One region of the Sinorhizobium sp. KGO-5 genome, then DNA from elsewhere that is predicted to be linked to it. Evidence: predicted binding sites of a transcription regulator. Region 1 holds the regulator's gene; the other holds the start of a gene.
The links. The regulator LexA, encoded in region 1, represses DNA repair genes until DNA is damaged. The targets are predictions, from matches to a motif close to TGTTCNNNNTGTGTTCNG.
Positions count from the first base shown of each region.

Region 2: BHD07_RS11510 (ATP-dependent helicase) is a predicted target of LexA. The motif match lies at 4,918-4,935, and genes of this name have one in related genera.

Region 1 covers NZ_BDIZ01000005.1:276,904-284,427, forward strand. The annotation lists gene BHD07_RS21950 (calcium-binding protein) at 1-708, shown strand, start outside; tRNA gene BHD07_RS21955 (tRNA-Cys) at 755-828, opposite strand; gene lexA (transcriptional repressor LexA) at 1,047-1,763, opposite strand; gene BHD07_RS21965 (hypothetical protein) at 1,972-2,136, opposite strand; tRNA gene BHD07_RS21970 (tRNA-Ala) at 2,331-2,406, opposite strand; tRNA gene BHD07_RS21975 (tRNA-Ser) at 2,675-2,764, opposite strand; gene BHD07_RS21980 (hypothetical protein) at 2,959-3,171, opposite strand; gene BHD07_RS21985 (septal ring lytic transglycosylase RlpA family protein) at 3,622-4,662, shown strand; gene BHD07_RS21990 (D-alanyl-D-alanine carboxypeptidase family protein) at 4,719-5,873, shown strand; gene tmk (dTMP kinase) at 5,931-6,635, shown strand; gene BHD07_RS22000 (DNA polymerase III subunit delta') at 6,632-7,524, shown strand, end outside.
Region 2 covers NZ_BDIZ01000002.1:483,472-490,995, forward strand. The annotation lists gene BHD07_RS11500 (RhtX/FptX family siderophore transporter) at 1-1,088, opposite strand, end outside; gene BHD07_RS11505 (potassium channel family protein) at 2,069-2,509, opposite strand; gene BHD07_RS11510 (ATP-dependent helicase) at 2,811-4,874, opposite strand; gene BHD07_RS11515 (glutathione S-transferase family protein) at 5,025-5,675, opposite strand; gene BHD07_RS11520 (aminoglycoside adenylyltransferase family protein) at 5,837-6,613, opposite strand; gene BHD07_RS11525 (aldo/keto reductase) at 6,802-7,524, opposite strand, start outside.

The sequences.
Region 1 (7,524 bases):
TATGGCGATGGCTACGATTGCCTCAGCGGACGTGGTGGAGACGACTGGCTCGACGGCGGCGCCGGAGACGATACTCTCTCGGGCGACGCTTTCTCCCTGGGCGATTTTTTCGTTGGCGGGAACGATCGCCTCCAGGGCGGAGAGGGCCATGACAAGCTCTACGGGGATGGCCTCGACCAGGGCGTCGTGGAATCCGGCATTGGCGGCAACGACCACCTGTATGGTGGTTCGGGCAATGACTTTCTCGTTGGAGACGTTCTTTTCTCACGTGGCGGCAGTGGCGGCGACGACCTGCTCGACGGAGGCAAAGGCAATGATGTCCTGTATGGCGATGCAGAGGTCGGCGTGGACACCGCGGGTGGGAACGACCTCTTGATCGGCGGCACCGGTAACGATCAGCTCTGGGGTGATGGTCGACTGACCGCAGGCTTCGCGGTCGAGACCGGTGCCGATCAGTTCCTGTTTTCACGAAACAGTGGTCGGGATGAGATCTTCGACTTCGAATTGGACAAGGACGTCATCCAAATCGCTGGCTATGGCTACGACGACTTCGCTGATTTTTTGCCCAACATCGGCAACGATGCTGACGGGAACGCTGTCCTGCAGTTGAATGGCACGGTCGATCAGGTCACTCTGATCGGCATCCACGCTGCCGACCTCAGCGCTGCCAACTTCGTCTTTGCGGGCGCGGAGTTCGCCTTCGTCTGACGCAGGTAAGATTTGTCGGTAACAAAGCTGAATAGGGGTGGTTTTTTGGAGGCCTCGCCCGGAATTGAACCGGGGTACAAGGATTTGCAGTCCTCTGCGTCACCACTCCGCCACGAGGCCTCTACGATCTGCGATTTTCAAATCGTGGCGCGGATTTAGAATGATTGCCCGCAATCCGCAAGAGGGTACATTTGGAATAGGGTCTTTTTTATTCTGTATAAATATGGCTTCGGTTCTGTGGAGGCGTGGCCATAGCGCCCCAAGGCGCAATGCGCCCACTTCTAACGCTTTGAAATTGCGTACTTCCGTGGGAAACGCCTGCACACCTCGTCGGGAGGCTAGTGGTACCGCCGGATGAGGCCGACAAGCCTGCCTTGGATCTTGACCCGATCCGGACCGAATATCCGTGTCTCGTAAGCCGGATTGGCGGCTTCGAGCGCAATAGAGGCGCCCTTGCGACGGAAACGCTTCAGAGTTGCTTCCTCGTCGTCGATCAGGGCGACGACGATATCCCCGGGGGTGGCAGTGCTTCCGTTCCGGATGATCACCGTATCGCCATCGAGGATGCCGGCCTCGATCATCGAATCACCCTTGATCTCGAGAGCGTAGTGCTCGCCGCTGCCGATCATTTCGACCGGTACGGAAATATCGTGCATGTTGTTCTGGATTGCGGAAATCGGCACGCCGGCGGCAATGCGGCCCATGACCGGGACAGCGACCGATGCGATCTCGGCCGGGGGCGCCGGTTTCGGTGCGGGGGGCGGGGCCGCAGGCTTGCCCAGACTGCCTTCGATCACGCTCGGCGAAAAGCCGCGGCGGACCTGCGAAACACCGGCATAGGCCTCCGGCAGCTTGATGACTTCGAGGGCTCGAGCGCGATTCGGTAGCCGGCGAATGAACCCGCGCTCTTCGAGTGCGGTGATCAGACGATGGATGCCCGATTTGGAGGCAAGGTCCAGGGCATCTTTCATCTCGTCGAAGGACGGCGGAACCCCGGATTCCTTCATTCGTTCATGAATGAACAGAAGCAATTCCTGTTGCTTGCGGGTCAGCATGGCGTCACTCCAGAATCGCGAAACAAATCAAGAACAGAACCTATCTGTTCCATATGTGTTCCGCAAGTGCCTAAAATTCCGTGAATACCGCTTGCTGCTGAATGCCTGTCCGCTTTCCATCCGGCGTGCGATGGCGATCGCTCGGAATCTGGGGGCAGGGGCGTACGCTCACTTACAGCGGCCGGCCCAGTCGCTCGCCTACGCCATGCTAATAGGCAAGCCGCAGTCCGCCCGGCGTAAGAACGTCGAATTCAGGCTCGGGATAGGGCCCGTACCACTGGGTATAGGTCGTGTTGGTCGAGCCTGTGCTGGCGCACCCCGAAAGGGCGAAGAGGGAAAAAATTACGGCTGCCACCAAAGATTTAACAGGCATGTTTTTCTCCACTCGCGGGAGTTGCCCAGACCTCGAACGGGTCAGACTAAAACTTTCTCTCAAATCAGCTTTTTTGGCAAGCGCAGCCGAGCCGCGGCATCGCCCGGGCTCCGCAACCTGACGTCCGGCATCGGTGGATGTTAGCTCAGGTAAGATCCGTTACCTGGGTCTCCGGGCTGGACAAAAGAGGGGAATGGTGGAGTCGAAGGGAGTCGAACCCTCGACCTCCGCAGTGCGATTGCGGCGCTCTCCCAACTGAGCTACGACCCCACTGGTCACCCATTGTATAAGATTTTTCGGCCCCGCGCACCAGTGCATTCCGTTTGCCGGCTTCACCCTTGCCGCCCGGTAGGGCACGCTGCAATTCACCCATCCGAATATCGCCCCTTCGCGATGGAGTCCCAAAGCAGCTTCTTCCGCTCCTGCAGGTGACGCAAAGCGTCGGAAGGGCAGGGCAGCCACGAGCCTTGCGGGTGGGGAAGACGGCCATCAGTGACGAGAAGCTGGGAATTCCGGCGTGCCCGGATCAATTCTGAAATGGCGGAAGAGGTGGGATTCGAACCCACGGTACGCTTTCACGCACGCCGGTTTTCAAGACCGGTGCCTTAAACCGCTCGGCCACTCTTCCAGGTGATTGCGGAGCTTCGTGAAATTCGTTTCCGAGTTCTCGATGGACCGGCGATCGCTACCGGGTTTGCTGCCCATTCACCAACGGCTGGCTTTTTAGCAGCTTTGATCACAGCGTCAACTTGCTCCGGAGCATTTGCTTGCATTCGAGGCGTGCCGCGCCGCATACGCCCGTGGCACGGTTGTGGGCCATCGTCACGGGCGGAGTCCGCTGTCCGGCGCCGCAGTCGGACTTTCGTCGCCTGCCCGGGCGACGTAGGTCGCGACATCCCGGCTTCTGCCGTCCAGGAGCGCCGCTCCGGCAAGCAGATAAACGGCAATCGCCAACATCGACAGGAGCATTATGCCTAGGGGGAGGCCGGTTGCCGCCCGTCGCTCCGGCGGCCCATAATCGTATCTGTCGTCCATTGCGAGATCCTCTCGGACTTGGGCCGGAGCACGGGCACCACGCCAACCGGGGACGGAGCCTCAGAGTTGCACCGACGGGAAGCTTCGGCCAGCTCTGAGGCCGCCGCACCCCGCGGCCGACGAGCCACGCGGGTGCTTATTGCGATATGTATCGGCAGGGAAACCCGGCAACGGGTTTCGGACCTTTGGCGCGCTCTATCGGACCATGGTCCAGCGACTCATTTACGTTTCGTAAACCATAGCGAGCGTTTTTTTGCCTCCGTTCGTCCTCCGGTTCGCAATTTCGCCTTGTTGTTGTCATGATTGTTCGACTGTTCCGTTTCGGGACGGCGAAATTCTCGCGGGGGGAACTACTGCACGATTGCGACGATCGTTGCGCGTTCGGTCGGATGCGCGAGCGCTGCAGGAGCGGATTTCGGGTGCGGCTTTGCGAATGATCTTGTGGGACAGATGACATCCAATAACGGTGCGGCATATCTTGTGAGGGGGCTCCGTCTCGCAGCGGTTCCGTTGCTTTGCGCGGTGCTTGCGGCCTGCGGGTCGACGTCGAGCGTCAAGAAGACCAAGTCGCGGAGCAAGGAATACTTCGCCGAGTCCGTCTATGGCGTCAAAGCCAGCCCCAGAGTCGCTACCGGAAACAACATTCCCAAGGGCGGTGGCCGCTACCAGGTAGGGAAACCCTATCAGGTCAAGGGCAAGTGGTATCAGCCGAAGGAGGATTTCGGCTACGACAAGAGCGGGATGGCCTCCTGGTACGGGTCTGCCTTCCACGGCCGGCTGACGGCCAATGGCGAGGTCTATGACAAGCATCACCTTTCGGCCGCTCACCCGACGTTTCCGTTGCCGAGCTATGCGCGCGTGACCAACCTGGAGAACGGCACGTCCGTCATCGTCCGTGTCAATGATCGCGGCCCCTATGAATACGGCCGGATCATCGACGTCTCTTCGAAAACCGCCGACCTGCTGGACATCAAGCGCAAGGGAAGCGCCAATGTTCGCGTTCAATATGTCGGTCGTGCGCCCCTCGAAGGCAATGACATGCCCTACCTCATGGCTTCGTACGTCAGGAAGGGCGACCGTGGCCCGAGCGTGATGCCGGAAGGGCAGATCGCCTCAGGCGTGATGGTGGCTTCCAACGAGCCGCTGCGCGACATGGTTCCGAATCTCCGCGCCGTTCCGGTTCCGAACAGATCGACGCTCGATGCCGGCGTGCCGGTGAACGCGCTCGCAAAGCCGGCGCAGGCCTCGGCGGCACCAAGCGCCTTCGGCGAATTCGTCGTTCTGCCGCAGATCGGCCCCATGCCGACGTCGCGCCCGCAATTGATCCCGCTGCCGGATGGCAGCATGGCCTATGCTGCGGCCTACGTCGAAGTTCGCGTCAGCGACAAGCCTTCGCCCTTCGAGGCGATCATGGTCGATCGCAATCCGCTGACCCCCGATTCCATTCTCGCCTATGCGAAGCGCCAGTACCGAAACGCCGACTCGCGCTGACGCCGGTTGAAGAGGGCTTTTCGCGCTGATATGCCCATGCAGAACCGGAGTTTCTCATGCGCATGAAGTGGCTTGCGGTCGTAGGTTTCCTCGCGGCCATCGTTTCGGGACAAGCGGTCGCACAGACGCCCGCCTTCGACACCAAAGCGAAGCAGATATATCTCGTCGATGCCGAGACGGGCACAGTGCTCTTTTCACGCGACGAGGATGCACCCGTCCCGCCTGCCTCGCTCGCCAAACTCATGGCGATGGAGGTGGTTTTCGAGGCCCTGGATAAGGGCGAACTGACGTCCGAGACGAGTTTCGAGGTTTCTGAACATGCGTGGCGTACAGGCGGGGCCCCCTCCGGCACTGCAACGATGTTCGCCGCGATCAAATCCAGGATTCGCGTTGCCGATCTCATCCAGGGCGCAACGGTGCAACTCGCCAACGATGCGTGCATTGTCCTGGCTGAGGGAATGGCTGGCAGCGAGGCTGCTTTTGCCGAACTGATGACCAAGCGGGCCCGCGAGCTGGGGCTGCCGGTCGCCACATTCAGGAATGCCACGGGGCTGCCGCATCCGGAAAACAAGATCACGATGCGCGAACTCGTCGCCCTTACGCGGCACCTCTACGAGGCGCACCCGAATTACTATCGGCTCTATTCGCAGCCGGAATTCGAGTGGAACAAGATCCTTCAGCGCAACAAGAACCCTCTGATCGCGGCAAATGTCGGCGTCGATGGATTGGCGACCGGCTTTGCGGAGGGTTTCGGCTTCTCGCTCGCCGTCTCGATGCAACGCGGCGACCGCCGCGTCTTTCTCGCGATGGGGGGCCTCGAGAGCGAAAAGGAGAGAATCGACGAGAGCCGCAGGGTCCTGGATTGGGCGATGACCGCTTTCGAGAAACGGCGCATTTTCGCAGATGGTGAAACCATCGGAGAGGCGAGCGTCTACGGCGGCGCGGATTCCCGAGTGGCGCTCGTGGCGGGCAGCCCGGTCGACGTTCTGCTGCCGGTAAAAAATCCCGAACGGCTGACGGCACGCATCGTCTACAAATGGCCGCTCAACGCACCCGTCGCTGCCGGTCAGCAGGTCGGCGTCGTCAAGCTCTGGAACGGGGACAAGCTGCTGCGGGAAGTTCCCGTGAAGACGGCGAGGGCGGTCGAGTCCGGAACGCTCACGAGCCGGGCGCTCGACGCGCTGCAGGAACTGCTGTTCTTCTGGCTGTGACAAATGCGCTTTGCGACGGTTCCTTCCGCGGGACCGATCGGCTAAACAGGGACGATAATGCACGCCGATCCGGGAATTGAAGTGTCGCTGACCAAGGGTTTGTTCATAACATTCGAGGGGGGAGAGGGGGCCGGTAAGTCGACCCAGATGCGCCTTCTTGCGCAAGCGCTGAGCGCGCGCGGCTACCGCGTGCTCACCACGCGCGAGCCGGGAGGCTCCGCGGGTGCCGAAGCCGTTCGCCACGTCCTTCTTTCGGGCGCGGCGGAGTCCTTCGGAGTCCGGATGGAGGCGATCCTCTTTGCGGCCGCCCGCAGCGACCATGTCGAGGAGGTGATCCGGCCGGCGCTCCAGCAAGGAACGATCGTCCTTTGCGATCGGTTCATGGATTCCTCGCGCGTCTATCAGGGCGTGACGGGCAATCTGGAACCGGCTTTCGTCGAGACCATGGAACGCGTTGCGGTGAACGGTGTCATTCCCGACTGCACCATCATTTTCGATCTTCCCGCCTCGGTCGGGCTGGAGCGCGCCCGCCGGCGCGCCGCAAACGACAGTCCCGACCGATTTGAAAAGGAACAGCTGGCGACGCATGAAAAGCGGCGCGAAGCCTTTCTCGATATTGCCGCGGCCGATCCGGAGCGATGCCGCGTCGTCGATGCCAACCGTCCGCCGACCGCGATCGCTGCCGAAGTATTGAGTCTCGTCGAGGCGCTATTGCCGCTTGAGGGCAAGCCGCAACCCTCGAATGCGGAAGCGACGTCATGACCCCGGAACAGCCAGGTGTGCTGGAGGGCGCGCTTGCTCCCGTGATGAACAGCAAGCTCTTCGGTCATCGGGAGGCGGAAGCCTTTCTCGCACAGAGCTACCGGTCCGGAAAGGGTCATCACGCGATCCTGATCGAAGGGCCGGAGGGGATAGGCAAGGCCACACTCGCCTTCCGCTTCGCCAATCATGTCCTGAGCCATCCGGATCCGGCAGACGCCCCCGAAAGGCTTGCCGACCCTGATCCCGCCTCTATCGTCACGAGACAGCTCGGTTCGGGCGCATCGCACAATCTCCTGCATCTCGCGCGCCCAGTGGACGAAAAGACGGGCAGGACGAAGGGCGCGATCACGGTCGACGAGGTTCGCCGCGCCGGCAAGTTCTTCGGCCAGACGTCGGGCACCGGAAACTGGCGCATCGTCATCATCGATCCGGCCGACGATCTCAACCGCAACGCCGCCAATGCCATTTTGAAGATGTTGGAGGAGCCGCCGCGCCGTTCGCTGTTTCTGGTGCTCACCCATGCGCCGGGAAAACTCCTGCCGACCATCCGCTCGCGTTGCCTGCCTTTGCGGCTGAAGCCTCTGGACACGGAAGCGCTGCGCCAGGCGCTTGCGCATCTCGGGCTCGATCTCGCGGGCCTGAATGCAGAGCGCGTCCTCGCCGCCGCAAACGGCAGCGTTTCTGAGGCGCTGAAGCTCGTCAACTATGGCGGGCTGGATATAGCCGAGGCTTTCGAAGACATTCTGGCGGGGCAGGGCCCGGCCGTTCGCAAGAACATGCACAAGCTGGCCGACGTGCTTTCGGGCAAGGACAGCGAAACGATCTTCGATTTCTTTTCGTCGCTGCTGTCGGGGCGCATCATGCGGATGGCTCGCGAGGCGGCGATCGC
Region 2 (7,524 bases), on a different contig from region 1:
CTCAGGATGGTGAAGTCCGTCCCAGGCTGGTCGTCGGACGAGGACGCCATAAAGAAGGAATAGATGGCGACCAATTCCATGTAGCGGATCAGGGTCTGGAAGGCGGAGGCGGACATTACGATGGCTATACCGGGCCATATGCCGAAGGCATTGAGTGCGAAGGCAAGGAAGCAGAGGCTGCGAAGCCCGCCGAGCAGGATGAGCGTCGCCGTCAAGCCCGCCTTGCGGATGATCAGCGCGGCGATCAATGCGCCGAGAAGCCCCGCTGTCGCTGCGGCCGCCCCGGACATGTAGCCGATCCACTCGGTCGGCACTTTACTGTCGACGAGGTAAGGTCCTTCCATGCCGCGCACGAGGCCCTCGCTCGCCCTATAAGTGAGGGCGAAGGCAAGGATCATCCAGGCATTCGGCCGCTGGAAGAAGCTGAAGAGGCTTGGTCGCATGCGCGGCGGCGCTTCCGGACTAGCTATGGCCTTATCTTTCATCCAGACCGCCGCGACCAGCGGCAACAGGGAGAGGCACGCGACAAGCAGGATCGTCGGCCGCCAACCGATCTTGTCGAAAAGGACCAGCGTCAGCGTACCTCCGACAATGACGCCAAGCGCGACCGATCCGGCCTGGACGGCATTGCCGATAGGCCGCGTCCTGCCGCTAAGGTGGCGCACTGCATAGCCATCAGTGGCGATATCCTGCACCGAGGAAAGAAGCGTAATGCAGATGCCGATCGCGAACAGCGCGCCGGCCTGGTCGAGCTCGACCAGCGCCATCGATGCTATACCTGCACTGACGAGAAGCTGTGTCGGCACGACCCAGCCGCGCCGGTGGCCGAGCCCCGGCCACGGCGTCCAACGATCGATGAGAGGCGCAACCGCGAATTTCAGCACAAGCGGCAACATCAGAAGCGAGAACAGACCGATCGCAGTGCGCGATGCGCCGCTCTCGCGCATCAAGGGCGGAAGGGCCACGAGCAGGAGGTAAGTTGGGATCCCCTGGGCGAGATAGAGTCCGCCCAAAACCGCGTAAAGCCTTCCTGCACCTGCCGCCGTCGACCCTTCGCGGACCGCTGGAGAAGTCTTCGCAATTGTCATGATAAGGATCCGATCCTTGGACCACAGCGGCGAACATCGAAAACTGCCACTGCCGGGCAACATTGTTTGATGATAAACATGAGTATCGTCATCATCTTTAAATGGGCGGCCGGTGAACGGCTTGGATGTGAGCGAACCTGATTAAGACAATAGCGAACGCCCTTTTGAGAGTGGCGATAGGACGGCACAAGAGCGCTTACTCTGCTGAAATACTCGGGCGAGGAGAAAGAGACCAGCCGACGCTTCCGGCGCAGCGTCGAAGGCTATGATCACCCTCGGCCCGAACTCCTTATCTTATCTTATGGGGCAGCCACCCGGCGTGGCGGCGCTTGCGGTTTATGCGCGGGCCCTCAGTCAGGTTTAGGAGGATGCAATGGTCGAGGTGTTGATCAAGCTCGTCGTCGCCGTCGCGCTCGCAACCCATCTTATCGTGACGCTTGTCGGCCAGACGTTTCTCGGTTGTAGTGACAATTTAGTCTTGGTCTAGTCACAGAGCGTGATGCTAGGCACACCGGTCGGCGCCTTTCGGTCGACATGGTCAAGCGCGTCGTGACGCGCGACCACGGAGCTCCGCCTGATTCCCGACGGAATACGACTTCCTCGTCGTGCTCGCACATCAGGCCGGCCGCGTGGTCACCCACAGCACACTGCAACCTCCATCTTGGGCGTCGCTCACGGGAGGACATTTGAGAGTCTACATCCAGTCACTGCTTGGCAAGATCGAACGGGATCCCGGCAATCCAAAGATCGTCCGCAGGGACCCGGCGTCGGTTGCGGCTTCGTCGGCGAACGGGGATTGAGGAGCTCGAGCAGCCGACCCCCCATCATGGAGCCCCGGCGGCGGTGAATTCTCTGCAGGGCAATTCCAGGAACAGTGAGCAGCGGTTTCCGAATTGCGGGAAACGAAGCTGGGGCATCTCCGTGCGGAGAAGAGTGGGGGTCGCCATGTTCAACCCCCTTATTCATTGGCCTCTGGGCTGTTACTTCGGGTCGTCGCGCCAGATGCGCTCTACGGCAATGAAAGTAAACGAAGCCGACCAGGCAATCAGAACGAGCCCGTTCAACCCTTCCAGTCCGGCAAGAATTCGCATGTCGCCTGTCGCGTAGACATCGCCAAACCCCATTGTACTGTAGCAGGTCAGCGAGAAATAGAAGAAGTCTGTGGCGTTTGAGCCTGCCAGCCCTTCGAGTGAACCGAATTCAGGATGGTAATGCATCCAGGCAAAGGCCAGAGCGTAAAGGCCGACGCCGAAGAGGTGAGCCATAAAGGCTGACCCAAGAAAAACGACCATTTCAGCTCGTTTTGAAAGCACCTTGCGTCGACGCAGGATCGCTACGCCGGTCATGATTTCAAAATGAGTAGCGCTTGTCACGGTGATGAGTGCGGCGGAAAGCAGGCAGACCAACACAATCCCTGGCACTTATCAACCTCGCCCTGTGCTTGCCGCAGTACGACGGCGCCTCAAACGCACCAACTCGACTCGACGACGCTGGTACAACCACCATAGCAGGACATCGTCCGGATTGGGAGTTTCGGTCTGTCGGACCCGTCCCAATGTGCCGTTGCCGAGACCGACGGTGGGCAATAGCGGGAGTACAGGACAATGCATCTCAGGAATTCGGCGCGGTCCGTCGAGCATTTCCTTATTTTCTCTAATAGGAACCCCTGCGAAGCGCTGCCAGAGGACAGCCAGTGCGATGACCATCACGCATTGCTGAACTCTACTGCCACATGGTGCGCATCCGGGCCGCGACATCGATGCGGATCTGCTTTGCGCTGCGCTCGGAGGCATTGGGGCTGGCGACGGGCCAGATTGCACTCTCGAAGAACTGAAGCAATGTCGCGGGGATAAAGCGTGTGCGGCTCGCGTAGACATGGCGGTCACCCTGCGCGTGCTGACCGCCGGTGAAGAAGCGTTGCGGCACCATCAGCGTCAAACTGTCCTTGGCGCGCGTCATGCCGACATAGAGAAGTCGCCGCTCCTCTTCCAGCTCGTGGCTGGTGCCTGTGGCCAGATCTGACGGAATGCAACCGTCGACGACGTTGAGCATGAAGACGGAGCGCCATTCCTGCCCCTTGGCCGAATGGATGGTCGACAGGATCAGATAGTCCTCGTCGAGCAGCGGTACGCCGGCCTGGTCGCTCGTCGCGTCCGGCGGATCGAGCGTCAGCTCGGTGAGAAAGCGCTCGCGGCTCTGATAGCCGGCGGCGATCTGCTCGAGTTGCACGAGGTCGGCCCGGCGCGTTTCGGCATCCTCGTGTAGTCGTTCGAGATGCGGTTCGTACCATATCCGCGCAATCTCGATTTCCATCGGCCATGCGGGTTTGCGCAGGGCCTGCAGCAGCTCGACCAGGGACAGCCAGTCCGAGCCGCTCCTCGGCGGAGCGGGGACTTCCCCAAGCGCCATCAACGGCTCGGGGTCGGTTGCGATCGTGTCCAGGATCTTGCCTGCGGTCTGCGGGCCGACGCCCGGCAGCATCTGCAGGAGCCGGAAGCCTGCGACGCGGTCACGCGGGTTCTGTGCAAAGCGCAGCACAGCCAGCATGTCCTTGACGTGAGCGCTGTCGAGGAACTTCAGACCTCCGAACTTTACGAAGGGGATGTTGCGGCGGGTCAGTTCCACCTCGAGGGGGCCGCTGTGGCTCGAGGTGCGGAAGAGGACGGCCTGCTGTTTGAGGAGCATTCCGGATTCGCGATTGGCAAGCACCTGCTCGACGATGCAGTTCGCCTGATCGGCCTCGTCCCTCACCGTCAGCAGCTTCGGACGTTCAGCCGACTCGCGATCCGTCCAGAGGTTCTTGGTGAAGCGTTCCCGGGCCAGATCGATGACCCCGTTGGCGGCCGCGAGGATCGGCTGGGTCGAACGGTAGTTGCGGTCGAGGGTGACGATCTCGGCCGGCGGCGAGAACTGCTTCGGAAAATCCAGAATGTTGCGGACCGTCGCCGCCCGGAACGAGTAGATCGACTGCGCGTCGTCGCCGACGACCGTCAGGCCGCGCCCGCCGGGCTTCAGGGCCAGCAGCACTGAGGACTGGAGTCTGTTGGTATCCTGATATTCGTCGACGAGGACATGGTCGAAGCGGTTGCCGATATCGTCGGCTAGGGAGGGATCGCTGACCATCTGCGCCCAATAGAGAAGCAGGTCGTCGTAGTCGAGGACGTTCTGCGCCTGCTTGGCCTCGACGTAGACGGCAAACAGTTCCTTCAACTGCTGTTCCCAGCCGGACACCCACGGGTACCAAGTGCGGAGCACTTCATTCAGCGGCATTTCCGCGTTCACTGCCCGCGAATAGATCGCCAGGCAGGTGCCCTTGGCCGGAAACCGGCTTTCCATCTTCGAGAAGCCGAGTTCGTGCCGCATGAGGTTGATCAGGTCGGCGCTGTCCTCGCGGTCGTGAATGGTGAACTCCGCATTCAGCCCGATCTGTTCGGCATAGATTCTCAGCAGCCGTGCCCCAATACCGTGAAATGTGCCCGCCCACGAAAGAGCGTCGGTCGTCGTTGCGGAACTGGGACCGAGCACCTGCGCGCAGATGCGCCCGACGCGGCGCGACATCTCGGCCGCGGCCCTTCGCGAGAAGGTCATCAGCAGAATGCGGCGCGGATCGGCGCCGTTAACGATCAGGTGAGCAACGCGATGGGCCAGGGTGTTGGTCTTCCCGGAGCCCGCGCCCGCGATGATCAAAAGTGGGCCTGTCCGGGCGCCTTCTCCTGCTCCGATACCATATTCGACGGCGCAGCGCTGTCTCTCGTTCAGTTTCTCCAGATACGCCGCCGTCGCCATTTACTTCCCCTCGATGAGCTCTTTGATATCCGGCCGCGGCCTTAAGAACGGAGGGGGAACATACAAGCCCGATCGGCCCTTGGAAAGTGGGACGTCCCGGATTCGCTCGGACATTGCCGCTTGTAATCAATCGGCCGGCGCGGACCTTTGTCAGCCGGTCGGTGCGGCGGTGAAAACCGCCAGCTGAGCGTCGAAAGCGCGCTTGTATGCGGGCCGCGCTTTGCCGCGGGCCACATAGGCGCAGAGGTTCGGATATTCCTCCAGTATACCCGATCCTTCCAATCTCCGCAGCACCGTCACCATCAGGAGGTCAGCGGCGCTGAACGCTCCGTCGATCCAGTCCGCATTGCCCAGTCGGTCGGAAAGTTCGCCCAGCCGCCTGCGGATGCGTTCGTCGATGAAGGGCAGACGCCGCTCGTACCAGGTCTCGTCGCCTTCCAGATACTCGGCGACCTCGCGATCGACGATCGGCGGCTCCACCGTGTTGAGCGCGGCAAACATCCATGTGATCGCGCGCGCCCGGGCATTCGCATCCTCCGGCAGCAGGCCCGCATGGCGCTCAGCGATATGAAACACGATCGCCCCCGACTCGAACAAAGCGAGATCGCCTTCTTCATAGGTCGGAATTTGCCCGAATGGATGAAGTGCGAGATGCGCGGGTTCGTTCATCGCCTTGAACGAAAGAAGACGAACGTCGTAAGGCTGGCCCACTTCTTCGAGCGCCCAACGAACGCGCATGTCACGCGCCATACCCTGGCCGCCATCGGGCGACCGCTCAAAGGCGGTAATGGTAATAGTCATGCTGCTCTCCATCCTTGTCCATCTTGAAGACGACCGGCTGAACGCGATTCCGACACCCCATGCGCGAGATAATCCTCGCGGCCGATTCAGATACGGCACGATGGTGCGTTCCTGCCGCTGCTAAGCGGAAGAGGCTTCCCGGCAGATTCCGCTCCAAAGCGTCACAGGAGTTCCGAGACCCGCTGGCGCAGAAATGCTGCCGTCCGCTCGCAAGCAGTCTGCCGATCTTGCCAGTCGTCCTTGACCTTGCCCAGATAGGCCTCACGCGCGTAGATCAGCATATCAGCTTCCTCGTCCGGCATCTGGCTTGCCGCCCATGTCGCTGCAGCATCCTTGGGGATGAAGTCACCGGTGGCCGATGTACGCCACATGCGCGCAAGGGTTAGCAACACGTTCCGCTCGTCCCCCTGTAAACTGTCGCCCAATGAGGGGAGTGCATCGCGCATTGCGCGGCGAATTTGTTCTGGCGGAAGCGAGGGCAGAAGCTCCTTTGCATCGGGGCCGAACAGTGGAACGGCCTCTTGTCGTGCCTGGGCCAGCACAAGCGTGTTTTCCGGGTCGGACACAGGTACGGGGAGACCTCCGCATTCGAATGTGTCCCGCAACCATTCGCCATAGATGAATTCAGCCCGAGCAGGAAAATCCGGTGCGGCGATATCTGCCCGCAGAAACACCATCAGTTCAATGCAGCGGGGCGCCCCGACCAGACGGGGATGGCGGCCGGACATTCGCAGCAAAGCCGCCAGAAGATCGCGACGCTGTTCGTCAGCCATGGGGCAGTCGACGATCGCGAGGAGGTCGACGTCACTCTGCGGTCGCAAGCCACCCGAAACTGCCGATCCATGCAGATAAACCGCAAGGAGCGCGTCTCGAAGGATGCTGCGGATGGTTTCTGTCGCTGCCAGTGCCTCGTCAATCTGTTGTCTGTCCGCTCGCATGGCTCGGCTCGATTTGCATGAGTACTACCAGGAGAAAGTGCGTACCGGCTTCCCGTGCGGAAGTGCGCAGTTTCAAAGTGTTAGAGCGTTTCACTGGTCCAATGAAACAGTGAAACGCGCTAGAATACTGCAACGAGCGTATCAAGCTCTTGAACCGATACAAGGCAGCTTTTAGTGCGAGCAGACCTTCAGGCAGCGCTCGACTGGCCCGGGTCGCCATCTCGCAGCCACCGGACGTCACCTGGGGAAAGCGCAATTGAGAAAGCGTCGAGGCTGTGGTTGAGCTCGGAAAGCGAGCGCGGGCCGATCAGCGGGATGACACGGCCCTTCTGCGCCAGAACATAGGCGAGCGCTATTTGAATCGGGTCCTTGCCGAGGTTGCGCCCGAGTGTGATCGCCCGGTCCCGCCGAGCGAAGTTGCTTTCGGAATACCAGGAGCGGGCAAGTTCCGAATCGTCCCGCTTGCCGCGGCCCGCGCGGTCGGTGAAGAAGCCGCGCGCCTGGCTCGACCAAGCGAAATTGGTGACGCCTTTCTCCTCCAGCCAGTGCATCCAGGCGTCGTCCGAGGACGAAATGCAGCCGGCCCAAACCGGCTCGACCATCTCAGCCAGCGAGAAATTGTTGGAAAGCACGCTCGGTTTCGTCTTGCCGGTACGCTCGGCATAGGCGATTGCCTCTTCGAAGCGTTCGCGCGTCCAGTTCGAACCACCGAACGGGCCGCGGATGCGGCCGGCCTTCACCTCCGCGTCCATGGCGTCGACGAATTCGCCGACGGGGATGTCCGGATTGTCGCGGTGCATGAAGTAGATGTCGACATAATCGGTGCCCATGCGCTCGAGGCTGGTCGTCAGTTGCTTGTGGATCACGTCCGGATAGCAGAGCGGACTGTGCGCGCCCTTGGCGATGACGAC